One region of the uncultured Solobacterium sp. genome, then DNA from elsewhere that is predicted to be linked to it. Evidence: a T-box and tRNA genes for the amino acid it is inferred to sense, from the RefSeq annotation. Region 1 holds a T-box; the other holds one or more tRNA genes.
What was found. A T-box is a leader RNA that pairs with one kind of tRNA and senses whether it is charged. The one in region 1 lies ahead of tyrS (tyrosine--tRNA ligase), so its partner is inferred to be a tRNA-Tyr.

Region 1 (7,742 bases):
AATTCTTTATTAATAGCTTCTGACTGATGTAATACAGCCTGAATATCTGTAACCTTATTACCGTTTACTGATACTGAACCTTGTTCAATTAGCTTACGTGCTTCTGATTTAGACTTGCAAACTTCTGCAGTCACAAGCGCATCAATCAAAGTTACACCATCTTCTACAGCTGCCTTCTTGGCATCTGCTAGACCTTCCTTCATCTCCTCTGGAGATAGAGTCATAATATCACCCTTGAAGAATGTCTCAGTGATACGTAATGCCTTCTCTAAACCATCTTTTCCATGAACTAGTTCTGTGAGTTCAGCAGCGAGTGCTTTCTGACCTTCACGCTTTTCAGGTGCACTCTTAAGAGATTCCTCGTAACCCATGATCTCTTCTGGTGTATGGAAGCTAAGTCTCTTCAGGTAGTCTACAATATCCGCATCTGGTGTATTTAACCAGAACTGGTAGAATTCATACGCATTTGTACGAGTTGGGTCCAACCAAATATTCTTACCTTCCGACTTGCCAAACTTAGAGCCATCACTCTTTGTGATTAATGGAGAAGTAATACCAAATACCTTCGCATTATCTCCTTCCATCTTACGAATAAGTTCCATACCTGAAGTTAAGTTACCCCATTGGTCAGAACCACCAATCTGAATCTGACAGTTGTACTTCTTGAATAAGTTATACCAGTCGATAGACTGTAAGATCGTATAACTAAATTCTGTGTAAGAAATACCAGAATCTAATCTCTTCTTGATGGTATCCTTCTGTAACATGTAAGAGATGTTAAATAACTTACCATAGTCACGTAAGAAGGCTAATAAGTTCATCTCACCCAACCAGTTATTGTTGTTCTCCATGATGGCTGCGTTAGAACCCTCGAAGGATAAGAATTTAGCTAACTGTTCACGAATGCACTCGGCGTTATGAAGTACTTCTTCATGTGTTAATAGTTTTCTTTCTGTTGTAGGACGTGGATCACCAATCATACCTGTAAAACCACCACATAGTGCAATTGGTTGATGTCCTTGTAATTGATAACGACGTAACAATAGGATTTGTTGTAAGTGTCCTACATGGAGAGAATCTGCTGTAGGATCAAATCCACAATAGATTGTTGTTGGATTCTTAAGTTGTTCGCCTAGTCCTTCTTTATCTGTGCAATCTTTGACTAAGCCACGCCACTGTAATTCTTCAATAAAATTCATATACTAATCCTTTCCTAGCGCCATAATAAAAGGCGCCCATATTTCTAAGGACGCCTCAGCGCGGTACCACCTTAGTTTACGAATCATCGTACACTCATTTCTCTTTAACGCAGAGTAACGGTTTACCTTTTGAGATAAACAGCTCCTAGATGTATTCATCACCGATACAGAATTCCTTTCACCAACCGGAATCTCTCTACACATGCATACATGTGACTACTCATTCTATTCAACGCTTTTAGTTCTTAGTTGTCTGTCTTGGAGTAAACAGATAACTTAATTCAATGCTTTCGCCCTTTTCTTCGTGATTTTCTTCTTCATTCTGCAATAACTTTGTCATAACACGCATTGAAACTGCGCCTAAGTCATAAGATGGAATGGAGAAACTAGAAATCTGCGGACGTACCATGGAATTATACTTCGTATCGAGTACACATACAACTTCCATTTCATCTGGAATGGAAATATTGTTTTCTCTACTAGCATTTAACAATGCGAAACATTGGGAATCTCTATTTGCGATAACAACATCATAACGATGGTCTTTCATCCACTTTGATAAGAATGCATAAGATGTACGTGCATCAGCAGGAATCGAAATTGCGCCAGTAAACTTCTTACCCCGAGCTTCATATGCTTTCTTCGCTCCAGCAACCATCTTTTCATACTGCTGTGGATTCTTACGATCTTCTAAGATACCAATGTTATCTTTACCTTCTTCTAAGAACTTCGAAACAAGTTCATAGACAGCTTTCTTAATATCGACATAAACACTACTGATACCCTTACCGTTAATCTTATTACCAATCACAACGATTGGGATATTGTATTTGCTTAGCGCATCCATATCACCAGCTACTAACTTATCATTGAAGATAACAACACCATCCACATGTGACTTGATAATGTCTTCAATCACAGTATTAATATCTGTAATACCAGCAGTGATTGTATGTAACATGATATTGTAGTTATAAATCTTAGCTACATCAATTAAGCCATTAATAACTTGGCCTGTATATGTAAAGCTTGCTTCAGGAACCACTAAACCGATAGAAGTAGACTTCTGTAATGCTAGACCTTGCGCAATCGCATTTGGTTTATAACCTAACTTTTCAACAGCAGCTTCAACACGCTCCTTCGTAGGTGCCTTTACAACGTTTGAACCATTGATTACACGGGAAACGGTAGCCAGCGAAACGCCAGCTTCTTTAGCGACATCGTAGATTGTTACTCGTTTCATCGTATACCTCCTACTTCTCATCCTTTGAATGAATCATATTTCTTACTGTTTCAATACCCTTATCTACAGCTTGTTTTGTAGTATCCTTCACTTTTTGAATCGTATCTTGCACATCAGGACGACTTACAAAATCATTTACCTTCGTAATTGTCTTTTGTGTTGTATCCTTGATAACATTTGTAATTTCTTTTGTCTTAGGTACGATATAATCTTTGGCTTGTTGATAAGCATCACTAGCCTTATCTGATACATCCTTAACTTTAGGGTCCTGCTTGAGTTCATCAAGTTTAATCATCGCTGTATCATAAGCCTTAGTCGCATTCTTTTTAATATAATCTAATGTCTTACGGATATCTTCGTTTTCGTTAAGCTTTTCAGCCTTTTCCTTTACAGCAGACGCTGCTTTCTTTGTCTTATCGACAACTTCCTCTTTAACCGTATTAAAAGTCTTCACAGTGGTATCCTTCATCTGTTGTAATGTTTCCGCATGTGGTGCAATAAAATCAGGAATCTTAAACTGTTCATCTTCTTTTTCAGAAGTTTCCTCAGTTGTAGTCTTTCCTTCTTCTTCCGTACTTAGTTCTTGAATTTTACGTTTAAGATCCTCAACTGTCTTTTGAATTGATTCAATAGGCTCAGTACTGTCATCAAACTCGTTGAATGTGGATTTTTCATCTTTCTTTAATTCATCAGCCATTTGTAGTCTCCTTTTCAACTTCCTGAACTTGTACAGGAAGATCTTCCTCTGGATTTACACCAGTCTTAATTGTTTGTTTCAATGAATCTAATTTATCATTTGCAAAATCTGTCATCTTGCCAATCGCAGCAGATGTCTTGTCATGAACCTTATCAAAGGTCTTGCTGTATTTAGCAACAGTATCTAATGGTGCTTGAACCTTCTCGATACTCTTATCCACTAAACGTAACGTAGGATCTAAACCTTCAATTGTTTTCCTTAAAGCGTCGATAGTCTGCCACAGCTTTCGTAATAAGATACACAAAAACACCAACGCTACTGCTCCTATAATTGGTAATAGTTGTGTACATACGATTTGTAAATCTTGTATCAATTGATCCATATGATTACCTCTTTCCACCATTATAGTCATTTATGAAAAAGTTTTCAATCATAGAATATGCTATTTCAAATAATCCTCACAATTGATAAATTCGCATTTTTATAACATTATTTAATATTTTCGGTGCAATTATCTACTTATTATTCGATTGTAAGTTTCAACATGAACATCCGTTTAATTATCATATATATGAAAGAATTTCAAAAATAAGTGGTTACGCTTACGATAATTTGTAGCAAATATATTTAAATCATATTTACGGTCTATCATTCATGCAATATAAATTTCTAATGCATATTATAGGCAATTAAAAAAGAGTCTTGTAAATTATTTAATACATTACAAGGCTCTTTGTTAAATAGATTATTCTTTGTCTTTGTTAACGATATTTTTGATACCGTCAATGGTACCTTCAACAGCATCCTTTACATTATTAGCGAAGTTATTTACCTTTTCAGCAACATCATCCTTATTTTCGTTAACAATATTCTTAACGCCATCTACTGTTCCTTCAAAAGTATCCTTAACACCTTCAGCTACTTCTTTAACTTTAGCAGTTACCTTTTCCGCAAATCCTTCTTTTTCTGTTTTCACATCACCAGTTAATTTGCCTACTTCTTCTTTTACTGCACCTTTTACTTGATCGATTTTATCATTCAATGACATAGTATGTCCTCCTTTTCTCGAACAATTTTGATCGTAGCTCTAATACAAATAGTAGAGTTTTGCATTGAGTATACTAATAATATGAGAAAAGTTGTCCCAAGTAGTTTCATATACTTTTTGCAAAGTCATCATAGCATACATATTGTATTTTATGTAATGATAAACATCTTAAGATTGAATAAATAACAAGATTTTAAAGTTATATATGTAAACAAAAACCGACTGGATAATCTCCAATCGGTCAATCACTATTGTACAAGTTTTGGCCCAATATCAGTTACATTACCAGCGCCCATGGTAATACATAAGTCGCCTTCTTCAAGATGACTACGTAGATAGTCTTCAATTTCCTCAAACGTTGGTAAGTAGAAGGAAGTTACTTTACTTTGATCCATTAACTTCGAGATATCTTCTGCACTAACACCTGTTGTATTCACTTCACGAGCAGCGTAAATTTCTGCAAGTATTACTACATCCGCATTCTCTAAAGCTTTTGCGAATTCAGGTAATAACGCAATTGTACGTGAATACGTATGTGGTTGGAATACAACATATAACTTTTTGTGTGGGTAGTGCTTTGCGGCATTGAGTGTTGCTTCAATTTCCTGTGGATGATGTGCATAGTCATCGATAACTGTCGCACCATTACACTTACCCTTATATTGGAAACGACGATCAACACCACTATAACTTACCAGACCTTGTTTAATGGCAGCGAAATCGATACCGATACTATATGCAGTCGCAATCGCAGCCAACGCATTATCTACATTATGCTTGCCTGGAACAAGTAGTTGTACATTACCCAATTTTTCATCCTTGTAATATACCTCAAAGCCAGGGTTTCCTAATGCATCGTACACAATATTTCTTGCATGCATATCACCATCTTCGCCAAAGGAAATGACTGTCCCTTTAAAATCACCAATTATATATTCTTTATCATGAATACTATGATTGATAACAAGTGTTCCACCTTCTTTAATGCCAGACGCAAACTTTCTAAATGATAAACGAATATCATCTATATCTTTAAAGAAATCTAAATGGTCTGCCTCAACGTTTAAAATGATTCCAACAAGTGGTTTTAGTTCTAAGAAACTATTTGTGTATTCACAAGCTTCTGTTAGGAATGTCTCTCCTCTTCCAACACGAATATTACCACCAATATGTGCAAGCATACCACCCAAGCTAATCGTTGGATCTGTATTAGCTGCCATCAAGATATAGCTTAACATCGATGTTGTAGTTGTCTTACCATGTGTACCACTGACAGCGATACTGCTCTTGTAGTTTTCCATCAGCTCTCCAAGTAATTCTGCACGTGTCATCATAGGAATCTTCTTTTCTACACTTGCTACATACTCAGGATTATCTGGATGAATCGCAGCTGTATATACAACAACATCAATATCATCTGTAATATTCTCTTTCTTTTGGCCACCGTAGAATACCTTCGCACCATGTTGTTCTAACATCTTAGTTAGTTCTGTTTCGTGGTTATCTGATCCACTTACATGAAAGCCACGATCTACCAACACTTTCGCAAGACCACTCATACTGATACCACCAATACCAATAAAGAAGATATGTACTGGCAAATTAAAATCTAATGTATATCTTTCCATAAGACCTCCATAAAATAAACGGTCGACATCGAAAGCGAATCTCTTTCAAACGTTAACGACCGTTTTGATTAACTATTTATGTGAACTGTGATCGTTCAACTTTGAACGAGAGATAATGGTTGTGCTATCTTCAGCAGTTTCTTTTTCCAAATCACCAAAGCTTAGATTTGGGAATAATTGGTCATCATTACCAAAATCAAACTCAGAAGTTGCTGTAGATCCAAACAAGTCATCATCTTCCTGCTTTGGTTCTTGATCACGAGTATTTAGAATATCATCTAAAGAGAATTCTGGAATCTCATCCTCAACTGTAGGTGATGGAATCTTTACAGGTTCACTCTTCTTCACTGTTTCAGTCACAACAGATTCTTCAACCTTCACAACTGGCTTAACTGGCTTTTCAACAGCGATACCATACATAGGTGAAAGAATTGGTGTCACATTCTTTTCAAACTTAGCTTTTTCCTTTTCAGTGAGTTTAGAAGTAGTTGTCTTAACCGCATCCATATCTTTTTCATCGATACCAAAGATAGGACTGATTACTGGGTTAAAACGATATTCCTTAGAAGGTTTAACTTCTTCACGTTTTACCTCTGGCTTAACAGCTGGCTTCTTTTCTACTGGTTTACTATCCTCATCATCAAGATTAATCATTGTTGACTTCTTAGGTTCATTATCTAAAAATACTGAGGATGTTTTTACAGGTTCTGGTTCAACCGGTGTTGTTGGTACTGGTGGAATCTCAGAAACTGGCTCAGGCTGAACTGGAATTTGTGCTGTCTCCTCTACAGGAGTTACTTGTGGTTGTACAGCAGGTGTAACTGGAGCAGAGGCTGAAACTTGTTCCACTTCAGTGTTGTCTTCTACAAATTCGTCATCATCCTCAAATAATAAGTTTTGTAATTTCTTGAGCATAAGGTCTATCCTTTCTTATATACAATAGTATTTTATTCTATTTCTCTTTCCTTGTTAAGTTATATATTATCATAAAACAAAGCGTTTTATTTATGATTTCATCAATTATCCGTTGTTTTATTCTTATCTTTTTTATTATCAATATGTGTTTTATCCTCAATCAGTTCTTGCAAGGTACCTTCTTCAGGTGCAATATCCTTATAAAGATTAATTGCTTCCCCTTCATAATCGATTGCGCTTTCATGTGAATACACTTGTAAAACAACATCTTTACGTACAATTACACTACGAGCAATAGAGTACATTTTTCCTGCTAGTTCTGTTGCATCACCAGCATATGTAACCCCAAAAAAATTCACAGTTGATGATGTAAAAAACACAGCGTAATGACGATCAACCTGATAAATTTCACATACATAACTTACCGATTCATCTAACGTATTTTGAAAGCTTCCTGTATTTTTCGCAATCGGCTTTTGTGTATAGATGGATTGTGCAATATCAGTTGAAGAATCCATAATTGCTTGAACATTTAGATTCATCACAAACTTTGTGGATTGATAGCTAAACGCATTCGATGTTTCAGTTGAACGATAATGTCCAATCGATGGTTCTGTATAGTAAGTATAAAATGGTTTTCGATGACTTGCACTTGGGACAGGTAAAGCACTCACTGCTGCAATCTCTTCATCCAGTCTTTCTTGCATAGTTTGACTAGATTGCATACAACCAGTTAATACAATACATAATAGGACTGTTAAAATCTTCTTTCCCATATCTTACCCCTTTGCATTATCGTATCACAGTTTATTTATGTCTGCATGGCTTGGCACAAAGTTGATAAATTGGTTGTCCAAGTTCCATAAAACGTGTTTCATACTCAGTAATCACGTCTTCCGCATGGTCTTTACGGCGGAAATCTACAGAGAATTCTGTGAGTGTAAAATCATTCTGTAAGAAATACAATACCGAATCTTCAAATAGATCTTTATTGTCTGTCTTCATACGGATA
Region 2 (7,742 bases), on a different contig from region 1:
TTTTTTGGTAATACTTCACTTCAAATTTTTTCAAATCCTGTTCAATCAATTCAATAATTCTTTTAGAGCATTCAAGCATTTTATCGGTATTTACTTGCTTTGCAAATATTACCCATCTAAATCCATATTTATGTAGTTCAATTTTATATCCATAGGTGGTTATCAAAAATTTCTTTCTAATTTCATTTTCTACCATCCAATGTTCCTCTTCTGCTGTGTTAGGAATGTTTTTTTCAAAATAATCCCACCCATTAGATTTCAAGAACAATTTATTTGGATATTTCTTTATAGTATGAATCCCTATTTTCTTCATATCGTTCTGCTCACCTCTGGGGGCGTTTCGCCTCCAAGCTTTTTATCTCACCATATACTGTTCAATCGGATCGTCATCTGAACCCTTAAAAATCGTAACTACATAATTGCTAGTATCTCTAATCTTATCTGCCCACTTCCTAGCAGCGCTCATGCTGCTAAACCAAGCAGAATCAAATGCGATGTTATCTTTTGAAAGAATAACCATTATTTCATCATTCATACTTCTCCACCCATTAGAAAAGCCAGTTTCCCCACAATAAAATCATATGCATACAGCAATATAAAACTAATCCATACAAAATCTATATATGATGCTAATTGTTCTAAATAAATAATCAAATTAGCATCATATTGGTTCATTGCTGGAGATAATGTAATGAATGCTTTTATCAAAAATACAAACAAAGAAACTGCTGCTCCAAGTTCCATAATCCGCCAAATTATTCCAATCATCACACCAGCTATACCAGCATTTCTTTTTAATTGATCTAAAATATCACTTCTCTTTCTTATATTGCTTTCTCGATAGATTAATGTCACCACCAACAAAACTAAAGAAACAAAATAGTAAAGTCCTTTTAATTTATTCATCCAAATCCTCCATCTATTGCTTTCCTTTCCTGGGGCAAATTGCCCCAAAAATCTTTTTAAAGGAATGCTGGATAGTATTCATCTATCTTTGCCCTTTCTCCAAGTGCTTCATATCGCTCCTGGAATATTTCTTGATATTGCCTCATATTTCCATATTCGTCATAATGATCCAGCTTCCACAATAGTATTAGTATTCTCTCTGCTTCTTTAATCTTTTTGAAATATGTACTTTTAGATATATAACATTCTCGACAGATACATTCATATTTTTGATTCAGAAGCCATTTCCTGATGATTAGTTCTCTTTCGAGTTCATCAAGATAGTTTCCATTAATGCTTTTAGCCCAGTATTTTATAAAATTATAAATGTCTTTATCTCTATCCATTCTTTGAATCACCGTGTCTTCTTGCTGATGGTTGTTTTCATCAGATGCAGATAGTATCCATTTCGTAGCTGATTTATAGTGCATCCTTTCAAAATCTTCTTCAACATGAATTGTATAGTCATCATTTATAGAATAGACATTGCCAACCATCTTAGAAAAATCAAGCCAAATTCCAAATAAGTATTTCAGTCTTGCATATGAGCTTGTTTTTTTAATCATCACTTCATATCCAATCATTTATACACCTCTGTTCTCCATAGATTTTCTAATCAGTTCCATCTCTGCTTCATTTAGAATTTTTGCCTGGTATTTCAGTCGGAAATTCGGAATCATTTGTTCTAATTCCATCAAATTGTTAAGTGATGCAGTTTTCAAATAAAGATAAATCAGGTCTTTTAAGTGCAGTTGATCAGACTTCTTTAATTCAAGGTTATTCATTTCCAAAGTCTGCACCTGGTTCAATGAAGCGCCGGAAAGCACTTTAAGAGTTGCTATCATATGCCATATCTCCGGACTTGTTTCACTACTTGCCGTTTGTAAAACTGTTCCACAGATATCATCAATATTTTTTACCATATCTTCCAGTTCCATAGTTTTCCTCCGCTTCACTTTCTTTCCTTTGGGGCAACTTGCCCCAAAGTATCACTAAACCTTTATCACTTATCCTCTTAATATCTCCAAGGTATCAATCAGCCCGTCAATCGCTATCCTTAGTTGCTGTTTGGTCAATTCATCTTTCTCTCTAAAATCTGGTGATTTCTTTTGTAGAAATTTATCCAGGCTTTGAATCTTTTTGATGCACTTTTGAAACTCATCTTCTTCCGGTTCTTTCTCTACGATATCTTCAGCAGATATTGATGAGTCACCATCAACATCTTTCTTATTTATCTCTGCCAGCACATCCTTTACCGTTCCATCGGAAATACCCGTAATAGCTGTGATCCACTCTCTTTCACGTCCTTCCGGCTTATCTCCATTTGCACAGTGGATTGTATAGCAGCGGTGTGCTTCCAATATGACTTGTCTTCGTTCCTTTTTATCCATCGTTCTATACGCATTAGAACTTAGCAGCATCACTCTTTCTTGCAACTCATCCTCTGGATAATTCAAGATGACTGGTATTTCATGCTCATCAAGTGTTTTTCCGTTGTATTTAACAGTTTCTCCACTTTCAATAATCTTTTTGATTGCCTGCAATCTACGATGTCCAGATGTAAGAACATATTGTCCATCACCACTCTTGAAAGCATGTAGTGGTTCAATCAAACCCATCTCCTGGATGTTTTCAACTAGCAGGTCTATATCATCCATTTCATAGACGTTCTTCTCATTAGCACAAAGCTCCTCAACGGAAACATAGATAATCTTTCCTAGTTTTGCTGCTTCAAGAGAAGCACTATTTAATAATCCGTTTTTAGATGTTAGTAGTCCCATTTTTATTTCTCCTCCTGCAGAACTTCTGCTACTAGGTCTCTATAGTCTTGTGCAACCTTTGAACGTGATTTCATATCATTTATCAACATTCTTCCTTTCATAGAAGAATCTTTAATCGGTGCAGCTTGATAACGGATATTGGTCTGATAAACCATGGATCCATATGCCATCTTTAATTCTTCCAATGTTTCTGTATCAATCTTGTTTCGTTGGATTTTTGTAGGAAGGATTCTGATTTCAAAGTTTGCTCCATCAATGTTTTCTAATATTTCCTGAGAATGTTGCAGAGTCAATTCAATTCCTTTCAAAGCACCTTTTTCAAGGTCAGCAGGAATGATTAATCTGTCGCATGCACACAATGCATTGGTAGTACAAAGATTGATAGAAGGATTATTATCTATGATGATTTCGTCATAGCCTTGTAACTTCTTCAGCAACTTCTTTAGTTTTGTCTGCTGTATTCCAGATGATGTATTTACCAACATTTGCTTTTCTACCGTAAATAAGTAGATTGTTGCAGGAATAACATCCAAATTTTCAATATTCGTATGATAGATACATTCACTTATCTCACCTGTTCCAGCCAAAGCATCTACAATCGTCAAATCTCCATCCTCAAACTCTCTTTCCGGGAACAACAGATAAGACACACTAGACTGCCCGTCCATATCCACTAATAGTGTTTTCTTTCCTTCCTTTGCAAATCCTGCAGCTAAATTGATGCTGGTAAGTGTTTTTCCAACACCACCTTTAACATTCCAAATTGATGTAATCATATTCATCTTCCTTTCTTAAATTCCATATCTGTATTTCATCCGGAATTCATCTATTTCTTTATCAAAATCTTCTATGACGGTATCTATGTTTTCCTGCACACGGATAACATTCATGAATATTGAGAACGATAGTTTTATCTTCTTTCTGCCACCATCAATAGGATGATTTGAGAATCCTTGTTTCATCTTATTTGCATATCGTTTTGCCAGTACCATGAAGCGGTCGTATATCTTTCCTTCTTGCAGGAAATAACCATCTCTCAGTGCGATCCACTCCATCTGCAGTTCCTGTTCTATATGCTGAATTGCTCCATTTATCCTGGTTAGATTGATATTTTGATACTTATTGAGCCAATCATAACGTTTCAGCTTTGGAAGTAGGAATTCCTTCTTAAACTGAATCTTCAATTTAACAAATGCTGCAGCAATGCACTGCCGTATACGACTTAGCAATCTATCAAAGCCAATTCTTTCTTTTCTGTTTGAATGCTTTCTAGCATATCCATCTGCCGTAAAAATTCTGCTTTTTAAACTGAAGTGCGATGTCCATGTCTTACGGAGATCACCTGCCTTTACAATTTTTCTAGCTTGAGGATCATCCGCTTTGCATAATCTGCCAGTTACTTTATTTTGAAATCTATCGGACTTCCAAAAATCCTCATAAACAATAGGCTCTGCACTGTAGTAACGTTCAGAAATAAGAATCTGTAAATAACGTCCCTTGCCTCTTGTTTCTACCCAAGCTGCATAAGGCAAAGGTCTCTCAGAACCAAATAATTCAGACATGAGAATGCGGACACACTGCTCTACATCTACCAAAGATGCTGGTAAGAGTACTTCTAAAGATTTTGCTTGAATATTGATTGTCTGAGTTCGCTTGCCGGCTCGACTGAGTTCAAACTCTTCTAACTGACGGAAGAATTCCTGATAACCCAAAGATGAAACAGTAGCATCAACTACTAACTCACCACCAGCTGCAGCAAGCCACTCGGAAATACTTAACACCGATTGAAGGTCAGCATAAATATTTGTCTTACTAAAAAATGTATGCATAATTTAAGAAGCTCCTATATTCCATTAACTACACATCATAGGTATCCTATGTTGTTTTTTTTATTTTATTTGTGATTTTTAATAAATCTTTAACATCTATAAAATTGCTTTTTTTTGTTAAATCTTATATATTTATATATGCAAAGAGGTGTGTTGGATATATCAGGTCATACTGAGGGTATCTGAATCCTCTACATATGCAATATTGAAGGTAATTAACCTTCTTTCCCCTTAATCACAGAACTCATTCCGCCAAGTTTGAGCGTTCGGTGATTTTTTTATTTATAATCATCAGGATTTTCTTTTTTATCTTTTTCTATGATTTTTGCTAGCCCAGAAAAGAATTCAGTAGAATCAATATCTAATGCTCTACAATACTCAAAGAAATAATGAAGTGATATTCTTGGGATATCTCCTCGGTTATACTTCATAAATGTAATCATTTTCATACCAATCATGCGTGCTAGAGTGTCATGACTGATATACTTTCTATCTTCCTTATTTCTCTCTTGGAGATCAGCAAGAAGATATCGCCAAGCCACAAGATCCTCTTTAAATCTAACCGTTTTTCTACATTTATCTCCCATCTGCTAGTTCTCCTTTCCATTCCAAACACATTCCGTAAAACGCAAAAATAGGTAGCTATAAGTTACCTATAGCTACCTATTTGAATGTAATGGAGCGAGTGATGAGAATCGAACTCACGTATACAGCTTGGAAGGCTGTCGTTCTACCATTGAACTACACTCGCATGTCTTAAATAAAGTGGTGTCTCGGAAGGGACTCGAACCCTCGACCCACTGATTAAAAGTCAGTTGCTCTACCGTCTGAGCTACCGAGACATCTTAAATGGCTGGGGTAGTAAGATTCGAACTTACGAATGAGGGAGTCAAAGTCCCTTGCCTTACCGCTTGGCTATACCCCAATAATCAAGTCCAACTCGTAAGCATCACTCGATGCATCATCAGTAAATGGTGGAGACGGGTGGTTTCGAACCACCGAACCCAGAGGGAGCAGATTTACAGTCTGCCGCGTTTAGCCACTTCGCTACGTCTCCAAATAAATGGTGCCGACTATAGGAATCGAACCTACAACCTATTGATTACAAATCAATTGCTCTGCCAATTGAGCTAAGTCGGCGAAAAAAATGGTGGAGGTTAACGGGCTCGAACCGCTGACCCTCTGCTTGTAAGGCAGATGCTCTCCCAACTGAGCTAAACCTCCATCTATCCCTTACATTCCTCATTTCGTGGAATGCTTTAATATAGTAGCATGGTGACTTTTCATCGTCAACACTTTTTAATTTCTTTTTTTAAATTTTTTCCAAAATACTTCTAGTCCTCCCCTTTCTTCCGCATTTTATTCTATTGATATGGAACCATAATGATGTTTCACAGGGTAATGTGCTACAATAATAGATGTTTTATGGAGGTTTCAGATGAAAATCTATAACGCAAGATACTTAGATAATAACCAACGATTTATTGCTGCGATTATTACAGGATTTATCGCTGCAGTTATACTTGGCAATTTATATGGATTGATTACGGCACTTTTACATGTTGAATTTTCTCTAATGTTTATTGCTATCGGCTATGGAATTGCTGCTACAATCAAACATTTCGGAAGAGGTGTTCATACCAGATTTATGATAGTTGGAGCAATCATGACTTTTATTGCAATCTTTATCGGTGACTTAACGAGTTCCATATCGATCAATGGCGTTATCGTCCTATTTACAAGCGGAAATTTATCGGTTATCGCAACCACATTCCTATCTTATTTACGTATTTTCGCTTCTTTGAATCCATATGCATTAATCAGTTTAGCATTCCGTTTAATTGGTATATATATTGGTTATACGCAATCGGTCATTTTATAGAGGTGTAATATGTATAGAAAAACATGGATGCAAGTCAATCTAGATAAGATTGAACACAACTTGATTCAATTAAAAGAAATTTGTCAGAAGAAAATCATCGCTGTATTAAAAGCAGATGCCTATGGCTGTGGTGATATTCATGTGGCACGTGCTGTTTTAGAAGCGGGTGCAGAGATGATTGCTGTATCATCTCTAGATGAAGCCCTTGTACTTCGCAACGAAGGCTATGAAGGAAAGCTATTAATACTAGGTGCTACAGAAGCTAATGATATTCCCATTTTAATCAAATACGGAATTTCCTGTACTGCTTACTCTACTGAATGGGTACACGATGCAGCAAAACAAAACTGCAAAGGTTTACACGTACATCTAAAAGTTGATACAGGCATGAGTCGTATTGGCTTTCGTACAATTGATGAACTTCATTTTGCCTTCGAAAAACTGCAAGCTGCTAGCTGTGATATGGAAGGAATCTTCACCCACTTCTGTTGTGCAGATAGTGATTTAGATTTTACAAATCGTCAATTCTCTAAATTCAAAGAAGCTGTAGAATCCTTCTCATATACATTCCCTTGGGTGCATTGTGATAACAGCGATGCAACTGCATTCTTTAAAGAAGATACTTCTAATGCTTGCCGTATCGGCATCTCTCTGTATGGAATCTCTACTTACGAAAAATCCCTTGAACCAGCAATTTCACTTTTCAGTGAAGTTGTAATGGTAAAACATATGCATGCAGGTGATACAGTAGGTTATGGTGCTACCTACACCGCAAAAGATGATGAAATCATCGCCACCCTACCAATTGGTTATGCGGATGGGTTTATCCGTGCAAACCAAGGTAGAAAAGTATACGTAGATGGTCAATATGCCGAGATTGTGGGACGTGTTTGTATGGATCAAGCAATGATTCACTTAGATCATGAGGTTCCAGAAAAAACAGTAGTTGAAATCTTTGGCGAACACATATCCTTAGAAAAGATGGCTGAAGAATTAAATACAATCCCATATGAGATTATCTGTTTACTCAGCAGCCGTGTAACACGTCGTTATATCTGGCATAACAAAATCCAAGATGAAGAAAATTCTCGTTTAGAAAAGAGTATTCTTACAAAAGAAAGAAACTAAAACGATGGGTCTCCAAAAACTTTGGGGGACTAGCCAACACTTTGGGGGACAACCCATGAATTCAGGAGAACACTAGACATCAAAATCTAGTGTTCTTTTTCAATACCTTTCTTATAATGTCCACGAATTTTCCCATCTTTATGAATGGCTTTTAAATCCCTAGGGATAGCTAATATA

Region 2: it has a tRNA-Tyr gene. The T-box ahead of tyrS (tyrosine--tRNA ligase) is inferred to sense a tRNA for this amino acid. The anticodon was not compared.

The regions. Positions count from the first base shown of each region.
Region 1 covers NZ_CAUQGG010000001.1:190,579-198,320, forward strand. The annotation lists gene tyrS (tyrosine--tRNA ligase) at 1-1,199, opposite strand, end outside; T-box leader at 1,243-1,441, opposite strand; gene RWM19_RS00910 (LacI family DNA-binding transcriptional regulator) at 1,438-2,442, opposite strand; gene RWM19_RS00915 (hypothetical protein) at 2,453-3,139, opposite strand; gene RWM19_RS00920 (DUF948 domain-containing protein) at 3,132-3,521, opposite strand; gene RWM19_RS00925 (CsbD family protein) at 3,885-4,187, opposite strand; gene murC (UDP-N-acetylmuramate--L-alanine ligase) at 4,436-5,815, opposite strand; gene RWM19_RS00935 (hypothetical protein) at 5,888-6,730, opposite strand; gene RWM19_RS00940 (hypothetical protein) at 6,832-7,506, opposite strand; gene trmB (tRNA (guanosine(46)-N7)-methyltransferase TrmB) at 7,538-7,742, opposite strand, start outside.
Region 2 covers NZ_CAUQGG010000008.1:1,563-9,304, reverse strand. The annotation lists gene RWM19_RS05805 (hypothetical protein) at 1-313, opposite strand, end outside; gene RWM19_RS05800 (hypothetical protein) at 356-535, opposite strand; gene RWM19_RS05795 (hypothetical protein) at 532-906, opposite strand; gene RWM19_RS05790 (hypothetical protein) at 963-1,529, opposite strand; gene RWM19_RS05785 (hypothetical protein) at 1,530-1,883, opposite strand; gene RWM19_RS05780 (ParB N-terminal domain-containing protein) at 1,953-2,726, opposite strand; gene RWM19_RS05775 (ParA family protein) at 2,729-3,502, opposite strand; gene RWM19_RS05770 (hypothetical protein) at 3,518-4,555, opposite strand; gene RWM19_RS05765 (hypothetical protein) at 4,834-5,142, opposite strand; tRNA gene RWM19_RS05760 (tRNA-Gly) at 5,233-5,306, opposite strand; tRNA gene RWM19_RS05755 (tRNA-Lys) at 5,322-5,397, opposite strand; tRNA gene RWM19_RS05750 (tRNA-Gln) at 5,406-5,480, opposite strand; tRNA gene RWM19_RS05745 (tRNA-Tyr) at 5,528-5,612, opposite strand; tRNA gene RWM19_RS05740 (tRNA-Thr) at 5,620-5,695, opposite strand; tRNA gene RWM19_RS05735 (tRNA-Val) at 5,704-5,779, opposite strand; gene RWM19_RS05730 (hypothetical protein) at 5,994-6,437, shown strand; gene alr (alanine racemase) at 6,447-7,565, shown strand; gene RWM19_RS05720 (ISL3 family transposase) at 7,652-7,742, opposite strand, start outside.